DNA from 3 places in the Cupriavidus sp. SW-Y-13 genome. Region 1 is predicted to be linked to each of the others. Evidence: predicted binding sites of a transcription regulator. Region 1 holds the regulator's gene; each other region holds the start of a gene.
What was found. The regulator sigma-54, encoded in region 1, starts transcription at its own class of promoters, with help from an activator protein. The targets are predictions, from matches to a motif close to TGGCANGNAANCTGCTTT.
Positions count from the first base shown of each region.

Region 2: GA566_RS33185 (pilin) is a predicted target of sigma-54. The motif match lies at 2,023-2,040, and genes of this name have one in related genera.
Region 3: GA566_RS32825 (arsenate reductase (azurin) small subunit) is a predicted target of sigma-54. The motif match lies at 3,037-3,054, and genes of this name have one in related genera.

Region 1 covers NZ_WHLX01000001.1:382,437-387,458, reverse strand. The annotation lists gene GA566_RS01825 (SIS domain-containing protein) at 1-349, shown strand, start outside; gene lptC (LPS export ABC transporter periplasmic protein LptC) at 352-981, shown strand; gene lptA (lipopolysaccharide transport periplasmic protein LptA) at 1,049-1,708, shown strand; gene lptB (LPS export ABC transporter ATP-binding protein) at 1,740-2,540, shown strand; gene GA566_RS01805 (RNA polymerase factor sigma-54) at 2,674-4,155, shown strand; gene hpf (ribosome hibernation-promoting factor, HPF/YfiA family) at 4,206-4,559, shown strand.
Region 2 covers NZ_WHLX01000001.1:1,130,720-1,135,741, forward strand. The annotation lists gene mutS (DNA mismatch repair protein MutS) at 1-1,486, opposite strand, end outside; gene GA566_RS33185 (pilin) at 2,096-2,593, shown strand; gene GA566_RS05205 (inositol monophosphatase family protein) at 2,614-3,447, opposite strand; gene GA566_RS05210 (RNA methyltransferase) at 3,677-4,588, shown strand; gene cysE (serine O-acetyltransferase) at 4,887-5,022, shown strand, end outside.
Region 3 covers NZ_WHLX01000005.1:246,373-251,394, forward strand. The annotation lists gene GA566_RS32810 (DUF2703 domain-containing protein) at 235-627, opposite strand; gene arsA (arsenical pump-driving ATPase) at 632-2,419, opposite strand; gene arsD (arsenite efflux transporter metallochaperone ArsD) at 2,432-2,797, opposite strand; gene GA566_RS32825 (arsenate reductase (azurin) small subunit) at 3,228-3,746, shown strand; partial or broken gene GA566_RS32830 (arsenate reductase (azurin) large subunit) at 3,759-5,022, shown strand, end outside.

The DNA of each region.
Region 1 (5,022 bases):
CGCCGTGCCGGAAGTCCGCGAGACCACGCCGCTGGCCCAGGCACTGATGGAAATCACGCGCAAGGGCATGGCCATGACGGCGGTCGTCGACCCCGAGGGCCGCGCCGTGGGCGTGTTCACCGACGGCGACCTGCGCCGCCTGCTGGAGACCTCGACCGACTGGAAGACCGTGCCCATCGGCGAGGTCATGCACCGCAACCCGCGCATGGTCAACCAGGACCAGCTCGCGGTGGAAGCGGTGCAGGTCATGGAAGCAAACCGCATCAACCAGTTGCTCGTCGTCGACCACGACGGCCGCCTGGTCGGTGCCTTGCACATCCATGACCTCACGCGTGCCAAGGTCATCTGAACATGCCGGACTTCCTGTCCAGACTCACGGGCGTGATCATGCGGCTGTTGCCGCTGCTGCTGATGGCCATCGTCGCCGGCAGCACGTTCTGGCTCGTCCAACTGAACTCGCCGAGCACCGGCACAGACCAGTCACGCACCAAGCGCCACGAACCGGACTACTGGATGGAACGGTTCTCGGCCACGGAACTGGCTGCGGATGGCACGACCAAGATCCGCTTCACCGGAGTGAAGATGGTCCACTTCGAGGATGACCAGACCTACGACGTGACCAAGCCGGCCATGCGTGCCTTCCAGCCGGACCGCCCGCCCGTGACCGCCAACGCCAATCGCGGCGTCATGAACGCCGAGGGCACGATCATCGACCTTTACGGCAACGCCGTGATCGTGCGGCAGGCCGGCGTGGATCCGTCGAAGGATCCGCGCATGACCGCCACGTCGCAATACTTCCAGCTGCTCGTCAATGACGACATCGTCAAGACAGACAAGAACGTGGAGCTGACGCGCGGACCTTCGGTCATGACGGCCAACGGGCTGATCTTCAACAACGTCACCCGCGAAGTACAATTGCTGGGCAACGTACGCGGCACGATCGTCATGAACCCGCCGCAGGGGCAGGCCAGGACCCAGTGACACCCGGCTGGCAGGCTCGTCCTGCCGCATCGCCTGGCCGCCTTCCCTATCTCATCATTTGCCAAACATGACTGCATCCCTGTCGACATCGTCCTGTCGCCGCCCGGCGCCCGCCCGATTGACGGCCCTAGCCGCCCTCGGACTCGCGCTCGCCATGAGCATGGTCCAGCCCGCTTTTGCCGAGCGCGCGGACCAGGCCAAGCCCCTCGTGCTCGAAGCGGACAATGCCAGCTACGATGACGTCAAGCAGATCTACACCCTCACCGGCAACGTGGTGCTGACCAAGGGCACGATGGTGCTGAAATCCGACGCTGCCGAACTGCGCACGGACCCCGAGGGCTACCAGTACGCCATTGCCACGTCCAAGCCGGGCCGCCAGGCGTACATCCGCCAGAAGCGCGACGGCGTGGACGAATACATCGACGGCTGGGGCGACCGCATCGAATACGATGGCAAGACCGAGGTCAACAAGCTGATCGGCCATGCCCGCGCGGCACGTGTCTCGGGCGTCGGCGCCAAGATCCTCGACGAAATCCGCGGCGCCGTGATCACCTATGACAGCCGCAACGAGTACTACACCGCCACCGGCGGCGACAACAACACCACCGCGGGCAACCCGTCGGGCCGCGTACGCGCCGTGCTGTCGCCGCGCGCCGATGCCAGCGCCCCCGCCGCGAGCGGCGCCCCGCTGGACCTGAAGCCGTCCACGGCCCCGGCCAAGCCCTGAAACACAGCCCCTTCTATCGCCTCCGTATCCGATGAACGACTCCGCCACCCTCGCCTCCCCTGCCGCCTCTTCCGCTGCGAGCGTCCGCACCGACAGCAGCACGCTGGTCGTCCGCCATCTGAAGAAACGCTACGGCACGCGCACGGTGGTCAAGGATGTGTCGCTCGACGTCAAGAGCGGTGAAGTGGTGGGCCTGCTGGGTCCGAACGGCGCGGGCAAGACCACATCGTTCTACATGATCGTGGGGCTGGTGGCACTCGACGAAGGCGACATCGTGCTGGACGACAAGCACATCAGCGGCCTTGCGATCCACGAGCGCGCGCGCATGGGCCTGTCCTATCTGCCGCAGGAAGCGTCGGTCTTCCGCAAGCTCAATGTCGAGGAAAACATCCGCGCCGTGCTGGAGCTGCAGGTGGAAAACGGCAAGTCGCTGACCAAGGCCGAGATCGACCGCCGGCTCGACTCCCTGCTGGACGACCTGCAGATCGCGCACCTGCGCAACAACCCGGCACTGTCGTTGTCGGGCGGTGAGCGCCGCCGGGTGGAAATTGCCCGCGCGCTCGCGTCGTCGCCGCGTTTCATCCTGCTGGACGAACCGTTTGCCGGTGTGGACCCTATCGCCGTGGGCGAAATCCAGCGGATCGTGAGTTTCCTGAAGGCCCGCAACATTGGCGTGCTGATTACCGACCACAATGTTCGCGAGACGCTGGGCATCTGCGACCACGCGTACATCATCAGCGAAGGTACGGTGCTGGCATCCGGCCTGCCAGAGGAAATCATCGCCAACGAATCTGTGCGCCGCGTCTATCTGGGCGAGAATTTCCGCATGTGATGCGTGCGGTGCGGCAATTTCTGCCCACGCTGCACACCGTTTTTCCAAAGCCGTTTCCGATCACGCAAGGTTGGGCGATAGGTTCTAGCAAATTCCGTTCCAACAACGGAAAGATGCGCATAGAATAGGTCGCATGAAACCTTCGCTTCAGCTCCGCCTCTCCCAGCATCTGGCCCTGACCCCGCAGCTGCAACAGTCGATCCGGCTGTTGCAGCTTTCCACGCTGGAACTGCAGCAGGAAGTGGAGCAGGCGCTGACGGAAAATCCGTTGCTCGAGCGCGAGAACGACTGGCTGGATAGTCCGCTGCGCGTGGCCGCGGACGGCTCGGTCAACCTCCAGACCGCACCGGCACCCGCACCGGCCGAACCCCAGGCCAACGGCACCGAACGTGCCGATGGCGCGGCGGGTGGCGAAGAGGAAAACTACAACGATACCGGCAGCGAGGACTACGGCAACGACTGGAGCCTCGACGACTTCGCGCGACGCCCGCAAGGCGACGAAGACGAGAAGACGCCGATGCAACTGCGCGACGCCGATCCGACGCTGCGCGAGTTCCTCATGGAGCAGCTCACGCCACTCAAGATCTCGGTGCGCGACAAGGGCCTGGCCATTTTCCTGATCGAGTCGCTCGACGACGACGGTTACCTGAGCGCCTCGCTCGAGGAAATTTGTTCGGAACTCCCGGAAGAACTCGAGTTCGAAGTGGATGAGGTGCAGGCGATACTTACGCTGCTGCAGAGCTTCGATCCACCCGGTGTCGGGGCACGCAACGCTGCGGAGTGCCTGAGTTTGCAGTTGAAGCGGTTGAAGCACCCGCAGCGCGAACTGGCGCTGACTATCGTCAATCATCATCTGGAACTGCTGGCCGTACGGGATTACACCCGGCTCAAGAAAGCCCTGCAGGTGGACGAAATAGCATTGAAGGCTGCGCACGAATTGATCCGCTCCCTCGCACCGTATCCAGGACACGCGTACAGCCGTCCGGAAGCGGACTTCGTGGTGCCGGATGTGTTTGTGCGCAAGAGCGGCAGCGGATGGATCGCGCAGCTCAATCCGGACGTGATGCCGCGCCTGCGCATCAACGATATGTACGCGCAGATTCTGCGCGGTGCGAAGGGCGAGGCAGGGGCTGCCGGACTGCAGCAAAAGCTGCAGGAAGCGCGGTGGCTCATCAAGAACATCCAGCAACGATTCGATACGATCCTGCGGGTGTCGCAGGCGATTGTGGAGCGTCAAAAGAACTTTTTCTCGCACGGGGAAATCGCGATGCGCCCCTTGGTTTTGCGTGAAATTGCCGATACACTGGGTTTACACGAGTCGACCATTTCCCGGGTCACAACGAACAAGTACATGGCCACGCCGATGGGTACTTTCGAGTTGAAGTACTTCTTCGGAAGCCACGTCTCCACGGAGACGGGTGGCGCGGCCTCATCCACGGCTATACGCGCGCTGATCAAGCAACTGATAGGAGCCGAAGACCCCAGGAATCCTCTTTCCGACAGCCGCATCGCCGAACTGCTGGGCGAACAGGGCTTTGTGGTCGCACGCCGCACGGTGGCGAAATATCGCGAAGCATTGAAAATCCCCGCAGTGAATCTCCGCAAGTCTTTGTAGCCGAGCCGTAACCGCCTGCCTGGTGCGGCTCTTTCAGAAGGAGAAGCGCTATGAACTTCAAGATCAGTGGACACCACCTCGACATCACGCCCCCGCTGCGTGAGTATGTGGAAACGAAACTGGAGCGAATTGTCAGACATTTCGATCAGGTCATTGGCGTAAGCGTGCTGCTATCAGTCGACAATCACAAGGAAAAGGACAAGCGTCAGTACGCGGAAATCAATCTGCACCTCAAAGGCAAGGACATCTTCGTCGAAGCCCATCATGAAGACCTGTACGCGGCGATCGACTGTCTGGTCGACAAGCTCGACCGCCAGGTGATCCGCTACAAGGATCGCGTGCAAGGGCATGACCGCGAGGCGGTCAAGTACCAGATGGCCGAAGCGCAGCTACAGCAACAATAACCAGCGCAACGAAACGACAGTTTCAGTTGTCCTGAGAGGACTGACAGTAAGAGAGCAAAGCCGCGCATCTGCGCGGCTTTTTTGATGGGGCGTCCGGTTGCCGCACAACTTTCCATTCCTCACGCGTTACCTCGACACCACTAAGCGACGAATTGATACACCGAAGGTGTTCGCATCTCTCGCATGTCGGTGTATGCTGCACCACAAATCACAGGCAGAACGGTCCCGTCATGCGGAACCGGCGGTGCGCCCTGAAGGCGCACGGGTCGGGCAGTATTTCGGGTGGGCAAACCGGTCGACGACCTCGCGGCGGAAGTCCGCAGGCGCGACGCTGCAGCGCACAAGTGCGTGGCAGCCCTGCTCTATAATGGCCGGACGCTCCAATGCGGGCGACTGGCACCTCAATATCCTGATTGCCCCCAACTCGGCGGGCCGGTCCATGCGCGCCGGCTTGTCACTCGGA
Region 2 (5,022 bases), 750 kb from region 1:
CTGGCGTGATGTAGCGCTCGGCGTTCTTGAGCGTCTGGCGGCGCCGGTAGTCGTCGGGTACCTTGTCGGCTTGTCCGTTCGTGACCTCGATATAGAAGCCATGCACGCGGTTGTACTCGACGCGCAGATTGGAAATGCCGGTGCGTTCGCGCTCGCGGGTTTCCAGGCTGATCAGGAATTGCCCGCAGTTTTCTGAGATGTCGCGCAGTTCGTCTAGCTCCGCGTCATAGCCGCGCGCGATCACGCCGCCGTCGCGAATCACGGTCGACGGCTCGTCTGCCACGGCGCTCGCCAGCAGATCCAGGCAGTCTTGCGGGACATCGAGTTCCTCGAGCGTCTCGGCCAGCAGCGCGGCGTCATCGGCCAAGGTGACACTGGCCTGTACCAGCGGCAGGCCACGCAGCGTATCCCGCAGGGCCGACAGGTCTCGCGGCCGTGCCGACAGCAGTGCGAGCCGCGCCGTGATGCGCTCGACGTCGCACAGCTTGCGTAGATGCGACCGGACAGCGTCGGGGTCTTGTGAGATGAGCGCGCCAATGGCTTGCTGACGGGCACGCGGCAGTGCCGGATCGCGCAGCGGATGATGGAGCCAGTGCCGCAACGCGCGGCTGCCCATTGTCGTGGAGCAGGTGTCGAGCAGCGAGAACAGCGTGGGCGATTCGCCGCCGCGTAGCGTCTCGGTCAGTTCGAGATTGCGGCGCGTGGCGGTGTCGATGCCCACGAACTCCGATTCGCGCTCGACGGTCACGCCTTGCACGTGGCGCAAGGACTGGCCCTGCGTACTTGCCGCGTAGTTGAGCAGCGCGCCCGCAGCACCCAGTGCCGCGCCAAGTCCTGCGCAGCCGAACGGCTCCAGGCTGGCGACACCGATCTGCTCGCGCAGGCGCCGCGTGCCGGCTTCCTGGTCGAAATGCCATTCGGGCAGCCGCGTGCGCGCACAGGCCAGGGCGGGCAGTTCGATGCCATCGGCGTAAAGCAGTTCGGCGGGGCGGACACGTTCCAGTTCGCGCGACAGTTGCGCGCCATCGCATTCCATCAGCCGCAGTTCGCCGCTGGCGAGGTTCAGCCATGCAAGACCGGTCTTGCTGACGCCGCGTCGCGTGGTCTGCTGGTGGACGGCCATCAGGAACGAGTCGACCTTGTCCGACAGCAGCGCGGCATCGGTCAACGTGCCCGGCGTCACGATTCGCACGACCTTGCGCTCGACCGGCCCCTTGCTGGTGGCCGGGTCGCCAATCTGCTCGCAGATCGCCACGGATTCGCCCAGCTTGACCAGTCGTGCGAGGTACTGATCCGCCGAGTGGAAGGGGATGCCCGCCATGCGGATGGGTACGCCACCGGACTGGCCGCGTGCGGTCAGCGTGATGTCGAGCAGCCGAGCGGCCTTCTCGGCGTCGTCATGGAACAGCTCGTAGAAGTCGCCCATCCGGTAGAAAAGCAGCGTGTCCGGGTGGTCCGCCTTGATGCCGGTGTACTGCTGCATCATCGGGGAGAGTTTTTCGGCTTGCCCGGACTTGGCCGCTTTATCCACCTTGGCCGTCTTGGCCGGCTTCTCGGAATGTTCCGGGACAGCCGAGTCGCCTTGGGTGGCTATTGCGTCAACGGCGTCAGAGCGGTTGTCGCCGACCGTGGCGCTGTCGGTTGCGGGAAGGTTGGAAAGGGTTTCTGCGGACATGCGTTCCTCGCGGGCGGTCTGGCAGGGCCGCCGGTGTATCGGTTGCCACATCGGGGATGGCTGGCGGTACGTCCGGATGCCTCGGGGCATCCGCGCGGCCAAGCCATTCCTTCCGTGGCGCAAAGCGGCATTTTACTGCCTGGTCAACCCTCGGCCCATGCGGCGGATTCTCATTTTTGAATGAGACGTTTCGCCTCTGACGAATTTTTGGTGGGACGCTTCTTGGCGAAGTGCAGCATGCCGGGATTTGTCACCTGGTCCGGCAGCGCACATCGAACTTGTCAGCCCGAAGGTACGCGCGACGTGACCGGCGGACAGAATTTGTCACTTCCGGGGTCGTTCAGACATGGCACAAAGCTTGGATAGGACCGCAGGCACCGGCACGAATCCAATAAAACGCCGACAACGGGACGAGTAAGTATGCGCAGCAAGAAAGCGGGAATGGGGCCGGAACAATCCGAAAGAAAGCGCGGCAGGCTCGAAAGGGGTTTTGCGCTGATCGAATTGATGATCGTGGTGGCAATCATCGGGATCCTGGCCGCCATTGCCATCCCGACCTACCAGGATTACACGGTCAAGGCGCAGGTGGCGCGAGCGTTCTGGGAGGCATCGGCCTACAAGATCCCGGTGGAGGAGCGGCTGCAGCACGGCGTGCATGCATTCCCCGATGCCAGGGACGCACTGGGCTATATCCAGTCGCCGCTGACCGCCACGCCTAATACTTTCGTGTTCAACGCGGATGGGTCTGGTGCCATCGTGGTGTTGCTGGATGGCGATGTGCATGTGGCCGCCCGCAACACGCGTATCACGGTGGGGCGGCTGACCGATGGGACGTGGAACTGCGCGGTGCGAGGCGGCAGCGATGGTTTCAAACAGAACTACCTGCCCACGGCCTGTACCCTCGACAGGAGCGCCTGACGGCGCCCCCCCGGCGAAGATCAGTCCTGGATCGGCTTCAGCTTCGGCTTGGCGTTGTCCAGCGAGAACGGCGTCAGCAGGCGCACCATCTGCGCAAATGCCTTCGGGTTGCCGGCCAGCACTTCGCCTTGTTCCATCTGGCGCGATTCGCCAGCGTAGTTGCCCACCAGGCCGCCGGCCTCGGTGATCAGCAGCATGCCGGCTGCCATGTCCCACGGTTTCAGGCCGGTTTCGAAGAAGCCATCCAGGCGGCCGCAGGCCACATAGGCCAGGTCCAGCGCTGCGGCGCCCGGGCGGCGCAGGCCAGCGCAGCTACGCGTCATCAGCGAGAAGATTTCGAGGTACTCGTCCATGCCGTCGAGATCACGGAACGGGAAGCCCGTGCCGATCAGGCAGTCGGCCAGCTTGTCGCGGCGCGTCACGCGGATGCGGCGGTTATTCAGGAACGCGCCGGCGCCCTTGCTGGCCGTGAACAGTTCGTCACGCGTGGGGTCGTAGACCACCGCCTGCGAGGGTACGCCCTTGTGCAGCAGGCCGATCGAAACCGCGTATTGGGGAAAGCCGTGGATGAAGTTGGTCGTGCCGTCGAGCGGGTCGATGACCCAGGTGAATTCGCTCTGCTCTTCGCCTTCGGCCCAGGATTGGCCGGACTCTTCCGCTAGAATGGCGTGCTCGGGGTAGGCGGTGCTGATGATCTCGATGATCGCCGCTTCGGCTGCGCGGTCGACTTCGGTCACGAAATCGTTGTGCTGTTTGCGCGAAACGCGCACCAGGTCGACGTCCATCGACGCACGGTTGATGATGGAACCCGCCTTGCGGGCCGCCTTGACGGCGATATTGAGCATCGGATGCATGAATCTCTCCAGACGGCGCAGCAAGGCATGGATCGCGCGGCGTCCCCGCCAGCATGGTGGTCAGGAATGCGCGAATGCCCGGCGTTGGCCGAACAACACAACGGATTGTAGAAGAACGAGGGGCGCCGCCGGTTCTGGCGACGCGCCGCAAATTGAAGGCAGCATTGTATAGGAAACCCGGCCCGCCGCACGCCTCGATGCGGTAATCGGTGACGACGGGCCATCCCAAATGACTGAAGCGTTGAATCAACCGGCCGGACCAGATCCGGCATCCCCGGCATCGTGTGATCCGGGGAACATTTTTTCCCGGGTCCGTGTGGTGCTCGTGGAGACAAGCCACCCGGGCAACGTGGGTTCGGTGGCGCGTGCGATGAAGACCATGGGCTTCGGTGCAGCGCCGGGCGGCCTTGTGCTGGTGTCGCCGCGCGAGCCTGATGTGTTGGCCCATGCCGATGCCGTGGCCATGGCCAGTGGCGCGGACGATGTGCTGGCGGGCGCCCGTATCGTCCCCGATATCGAGACCGCGCTGGCCGGAACGGCCTTTACCGTCGCGATGACGGCGCGCCAGCGTGAATTCGGCCCGCCCCGCCTGCTGCCGCGTGCGGCGGCGGCGCAGGCACACACGGTGCTGGCCGGTGCGGACGACGCAGCCATGATCGCCTTCGTGTTCGGCAACGAGCGTTATGGCCTGCCCAACGAGGCGGTGCTGCGCTGCTCCGCCGTGACCCATATCCCGGCCAATCCGGCCTATAGCTCGCTGAATCTCGCGCAGGCGGTGCAGTTGATCACCTACGAAATGCGCCTGGCGCTGCTCGATGGGCAAGTGCCGCGCGGCGAGGCGGCCTCGGACGCCACGCCCAATATCGGCTATTCTGGTGAGCCTGCCACGACCGAGCAGATCGAATCGATGTTCGGGCATCTGCAGGCGGGGCTGGCGGCTATCGGGTTTCTCGATCCTGCCAATCCGCGCAAGCTGATGCCGCGCCTGCGCCGGATGTTTGCCCGCGCCGGCCTGGAGCGCGAGGAGGTCAACATCCTGCGCGGCATCGCCAAGCGGATGCTGCTGACGGGCGGCAAGCCCGCCGGCGCGGACGCTGCAGGGCAGGTTGACGACGATATCGACAAGGACATCCATCCGTGAATTTCTACCCGGCATTCGCACCGCACGACGATACCCGAGGCGCCTCCCGCCATCTGGGGTCGTGCGGCTGTTGCCGGCTGCCGGATCGATGTTGAGGGCACTGCGACCCCAAAGGCCCTGACAGCGTCAGGGGCGGCGGCAGGCTCGCAAATCTCTTACACTCGCTGCTCGCATGCGACCGGACCGTCCCCCCACGGCCGCACAGAGCGCAGTACCCGCTTACCGCTTATGACCGCGCCGGCGACCGTCGTGCTCTTGCATGGATGGCGCATCGGCGCGGCAACACGACACGACAAAGATGTTCACTCGCCTGAAGGAAGAAATCGACGCCATCATGCGGCGGGACCCCGCCGCGCGCAGCCGTCTCGAGGTGCTGACCTGCTATCCGGGCCTGCATGCCGTGATGTTCCACCGCGTGGCCAATGCCTGCTGGC
Region 3 (5,022 bases), on a different contig from region 1:
TTGTGCACTTCCAGTGCCGGGCGATGATGTATTGGCGCCCAATCAGGGTGGTCCTATTCACACTATCGACCTTGCTACAGGGGGAAGGTCAAGCGGCTTATGCATCTCGCCGGCCGGGCGGCCGGGTTCCGCGCGAGAACTTCGTGCTTGACCTGTCGCTCGCTCGTAGCTCAACACGGCAAATATGTCGCTCGGTCCCAACGTGACGTCTAGTTGCAGATGGCACATCCGTTCCTACTTTTCCGCATTCATCGTCAGCGCGGCAATGAGCCCGGCCTTGACCAGCAAGTCCTCTGGCACTACCTCGTAGGCGGTCCCACCAACGTCGACGGTGCGACATTCGGAGTCGCCGCAAACCGAACAGCAGGGGCTGCTGCCTACCGAGGCATTGACCCATTCCTCCATCGGTTTTCCCGCAATCCAGATCCGATTGGATTCAGACGGATTGGCCTTGAAGGTGGCGTCATCAATCTCTCGAGTCTCCAATACTGGCTCGATGCCCAGCGGCATCAACTGCTCGCGCAGTTGCCGGTAGGCCCGCTCAACCTCATCTCCGGTGCCAGCGCATCGTGGGCAAGTTTCCCCACCGGAAACGAGGCGCTGCCAAACGATAGGAAGTGTCTTCACGGTGTTACCTCACAGAAGATGGATCGGGCTCGCGGTTTGGCTCGCGAGCGACCAGATGCTCCAGGCCCTTGACTCCGACTGGGGACTCGGAGAGCCACGGTATTAGGGCGCAGCTTTGCGCCAGCTCGTCGACGACGCGGCGAATGAAAGGCACCTCGTAAGCGCCGCGCTGGCACAGCACGGGGTGCGTCGTCCCACTCGCCAGGAGCGATTGGTTGATGACCCACGCGTAAGGCTTGATACCAGCTCGGGCCAGGTCCTTGGCAAGACGCTCCGCCTCGTGAACGGGCGTGGCCTCCGGCAAGGTAACAATAAGCACTCGCGTATAGCCAGGGTCGCGCAGCCTGGGCAACAACTGCCGCACAGCCTCAGGCATATCCCCTTGCGTGCGCATCACTTCCCGGTGGTAGGCCTCCGCCGCATCGAGCAACAGGATCGTGTGGCCTGTGGGGGCCGTGTCCAACACCACGAATCCGTCCTTGCCTTCGTCGACGGTGCGGGCAAAGGCTCGGAATACGGCAATTTCCTCGGTGCATGGCGAACGCAGGTCCTCTTCCAGCATCGCGCGCCCAGCGGCGTCGAGTTGCTGGCCAGCCTTGGAGAGCACCTCCTCCGTGTACCGTCGCACTTCCTCCGCTGGGTCGATTCGGGCGATCGTCAGGCCAGGAAGCTCGCCTTCAATGGTGGCGGCAATATGCGCAGCCGGGTCAGTCGTTGAAAGCACGACCCGATGGCCCTTCTTCGCAAGTGCCACGGCAACTGCTGCAGCGACAGTGGTCTTGCCCACGCCGCCTTTGCCCATCGTCATGATGACGCCATGGCCGGCCGACGCCATGCGCTCGACCAGACCGCTCAAGCCAGGTGGCAAGCTGGTTTCGGGCATCTCGTGACTGGTCGGCAATGCCACAGTCTCGGGATGGGCCATTTCGCGTAGCGCGTCCAATCCGACGGTGCCACGCGGCAGGAAGGGGATACGCGCCTGCGGCAACCCGGCCAATTCGGCCGGGATGTTTGCCAATGCTTCGTCCGCCAACTGCGCCATGGCCGTCGCCGTTGGGTCGCCGGAGCCGGCGTCCGTGAACAGGCCATTGATGACCAGGGCCTGGTTACGTATCCCAAGATCCGCCAGTTCGGCACCCGTGCGATTGGCTTCCCTCAAGGATGCGGTATCGGCACGGGCAACCAGGATGACCGTGGTCTCGTCTGCATTGGAAAGACGATCGACGGTTGCCGCGTATAGCGCCTTCTGTTTTTCCAGCCCGGCCAGCGGACCGAGGCAGGAGGCGCCGCCAGTGGATGAGGAAATGAACTCGTCCCATGCCGAGGGCATTGTCAGCAGACGCAGGGTGTGTCCGGTGGGAGCCGTGTCGAAGATGACATGGTCAAAGTCGGCCGTACCGGACGAGTCGCCAAGGAGTTTCGAGAACTCGTCGAACGCAGCAATCTCGACGGTGCACGCGCCGGAGAACTGCTCCTCCATGCTTTGGATTGCAGCAGCCGGCAATATGCCTCGGTAAGGGGCCACCATCCGCTCCCGGTAGGCGTGTGCCGCCGCTTCCGGGTCGATGTTCAGCGCGTGCAGGCCAGGCGCCCCGGGGATCGCCGTTGGCAGTTGACTCAGGCCTACGCCCAGCACCTCGTCCAGGTTAGACGCAGGGTCCGTGCTAACGATGAGCACCGAACGCCCGGCTTCGGCCAAGGCCAGCCCGGTGGCACAGGATAGCGAGGTCTTACCGACCCCGCCTTTCCCGGTGAAGAACAGATAGCGGGTACGTGTAGAAGGCAAGGTCATGGCGTCCCCGCTTCAACAGCAGCCGGAGCCGGGTGTGCAGCTACCCGCCTTGACCCGCGGCTTCTCGGCCGTTGCCGGCGCAAGATTGAGCTTCTGCGCCAGGTGTTGGCGCGAGGGGTACATGCCGGTGGATACAATATGGCCATCGATTGCAATGATGGGCAGACGATCCATGCCACCCTCCATTTCCTTGACCACAGAGGGGTTGGCCACGAATGCTTGAGGCTCCTGCCCCAGGTTGTACCGGGTCACAGTGACACCTTGTTCTTCGACCCATTTGAGGTCGGCCGCGAATTGCGCCAGGATCGGATCTATATCCACGCCACAGACCCCCGTCGAGCAACACATGGCAGGGTCAAACACTTCCAGCTTTTTCATGATGACTTCCTTTCAAAAAGTCGGCCCTCGGGCTCGCTGACAGCAATCGGTGAACGGTGTGCGGTGTTCAGGGAGACGGGAAGGAATCGCTCCGGCGTTCCCATAATTCCATGTTTCCAATATTATCAAAATAAAGAGATTGCATGCGCTGTTTTCCTTGCGCTAGATCAGACTACCCACTGTTTGTTTGATGTGCTCTATGGCGTACAAACATCGTGACCATCGGCGCCGCTTTATTTTGCTATGCAACTTGCAGTGGGGCTGTCATTGCCCTAGAAATTAGTTACACAATTCCAGAATTATCAAGATCTAGTCGCGTGATCCCTCGGGGAGCGCGGCCGCCCGGCAAATCGCCCTCTAAAGCCCCGCGACCACGATGTACCTCAGGCCACCCAGCTCGGTCCGAGATCGCATTTGGAAGGAGGGCGACATGTCAATTTCGCGCAGGCAGTTTCTGAAGGCTGCTGGCGGTTCCGCGGCCGGCGTAAGCATCTCGGGTACGGTGGTGAGTCCGGCCGGTGCTGCCGCGCCACCAGCGGACGTAGGTCGCACGACCTTGCCATTCAAGCCTAAGGTGATCGCACGGGCTGGCCAGCTTCGGCCCAACACACCGGTCACCTTTACGTACCCTGATGCCTCATCGCCATGCGCGGTAATCAAGACGGGTGCGCCGGTTCCAGGTGGCGTTGGCCCCGACCGTGACATTGTTGCCTACAGCACGCTCTGTACGCACATGGGTTGCCCGGTCGCCTATGACTCCACGGCGCGCACATTCCGATGCCCCTGTCATTTCAGCATCTTTGACCCCGAGAAGTCCGGGCAGATGGTATCCGGCCAGGCCACCGAGAATCTTCCGAGAATCCAGCTCGAGTACAGCGCCGCAGATGGCAGCGTGAAAGCCATTGGCGTCGACGGGTTGATCTACGGCCGTCAAGCCAACCTGCTGTAAGGGGGCACTGCCATGGCAACGAACAAGGATCGGGTGACATTGCCGCCCGTGAGCGCGCAGCGGACCAACCTGACATGCCACTTCTGCATTGTCGGATGTGGGTATCACGTCTACAAGTGGCCGGAAAATAGCGAAGGCGGCCGAGCGCCGGGCGAGAACGCACTCGGCCTGGATTTTCGCAAGCAGCTTCCACCGCTGACTGTGATCATGACACCTGCCATGCAGAACACGATCGTCGATCGCGATGGCCGGCGCCAGAACATCATGATCGTGCCTGACAAGCAGTGCTCGGTGAACAAGGGGCTCTCGTCCACGCGCGGTGGTCAACTGGCCAAGGTAATGTTCACGCCGGATGGCGTGGGCCGTGCGCGACTGCGCAGCCCGCGCGTCTATGTTTCCGACCAGTGGGTGGACACCAGTTGGGACGATGCCCTTGCACTCTATGCCGGCCTGACCAAGAAGATCCTCGATCGGGACGGCCCCGCCGCACTGGCGTTTGACTGCTTCGATCACGGTGGCGCTGGCGGTGGCTTCGAGAACACCTGGGGCACAGGCAAGCTGATGTTCACGGCGCTGAAAACGCCGCTGGTGCGCATCCATAACCGCCCGGCCTACAACTCCGAATGCCACGCCACGCGCGAGATGGGAATTGGGGAGCTGAACAACAGTTACGAGGACGCGGAACTAGCCGATGTGATCATGGCGATTGGCTGCAACTCATACGAGACGCAGACCAACTATTTCCTCGCCCACTGGCTGCCGAACCTGCAGGGCCAGACGATGGACAAGCGCAAGCAGCGCTTCCCCGGCGAGACCATGGCCGCCGCCAAGGTGATATTCGTCGACCCGCGCCGCACGACAACGATCGCGGTAGCGGAGCAGGCCGCCGGCAAGGAAAACGTCTTGCACCTGGATATCGAGCCCGGTACCGATATCGCGCTATTCAATGGGCTGCTTACCTATGTGGTGGATCAGGGCTGGCACGACAAGGAGTTTATTGCCACCTACACCAAGGGGTTCGACGCCGCGCTGCGCGCCAACAAGCTGCCGCTGGATGAATGCAGTCGCATCACTGGCGTGCCTGCCGACAAGCTGCGCCGCGTGGCAGAGTGGGCGTACAAGCCGAAGGCCTCTGGCCATCGCCCTCATACGATGCATGCCTATGAGAAAGGCATTATCTGGGGCAATGACAACTACCTGATTCAGTCCGCACTCGTGGACCTGGTGCTGGCCACGCACAATGTTGGCCGACGTGGCACGGGCGTCGTACGCATGG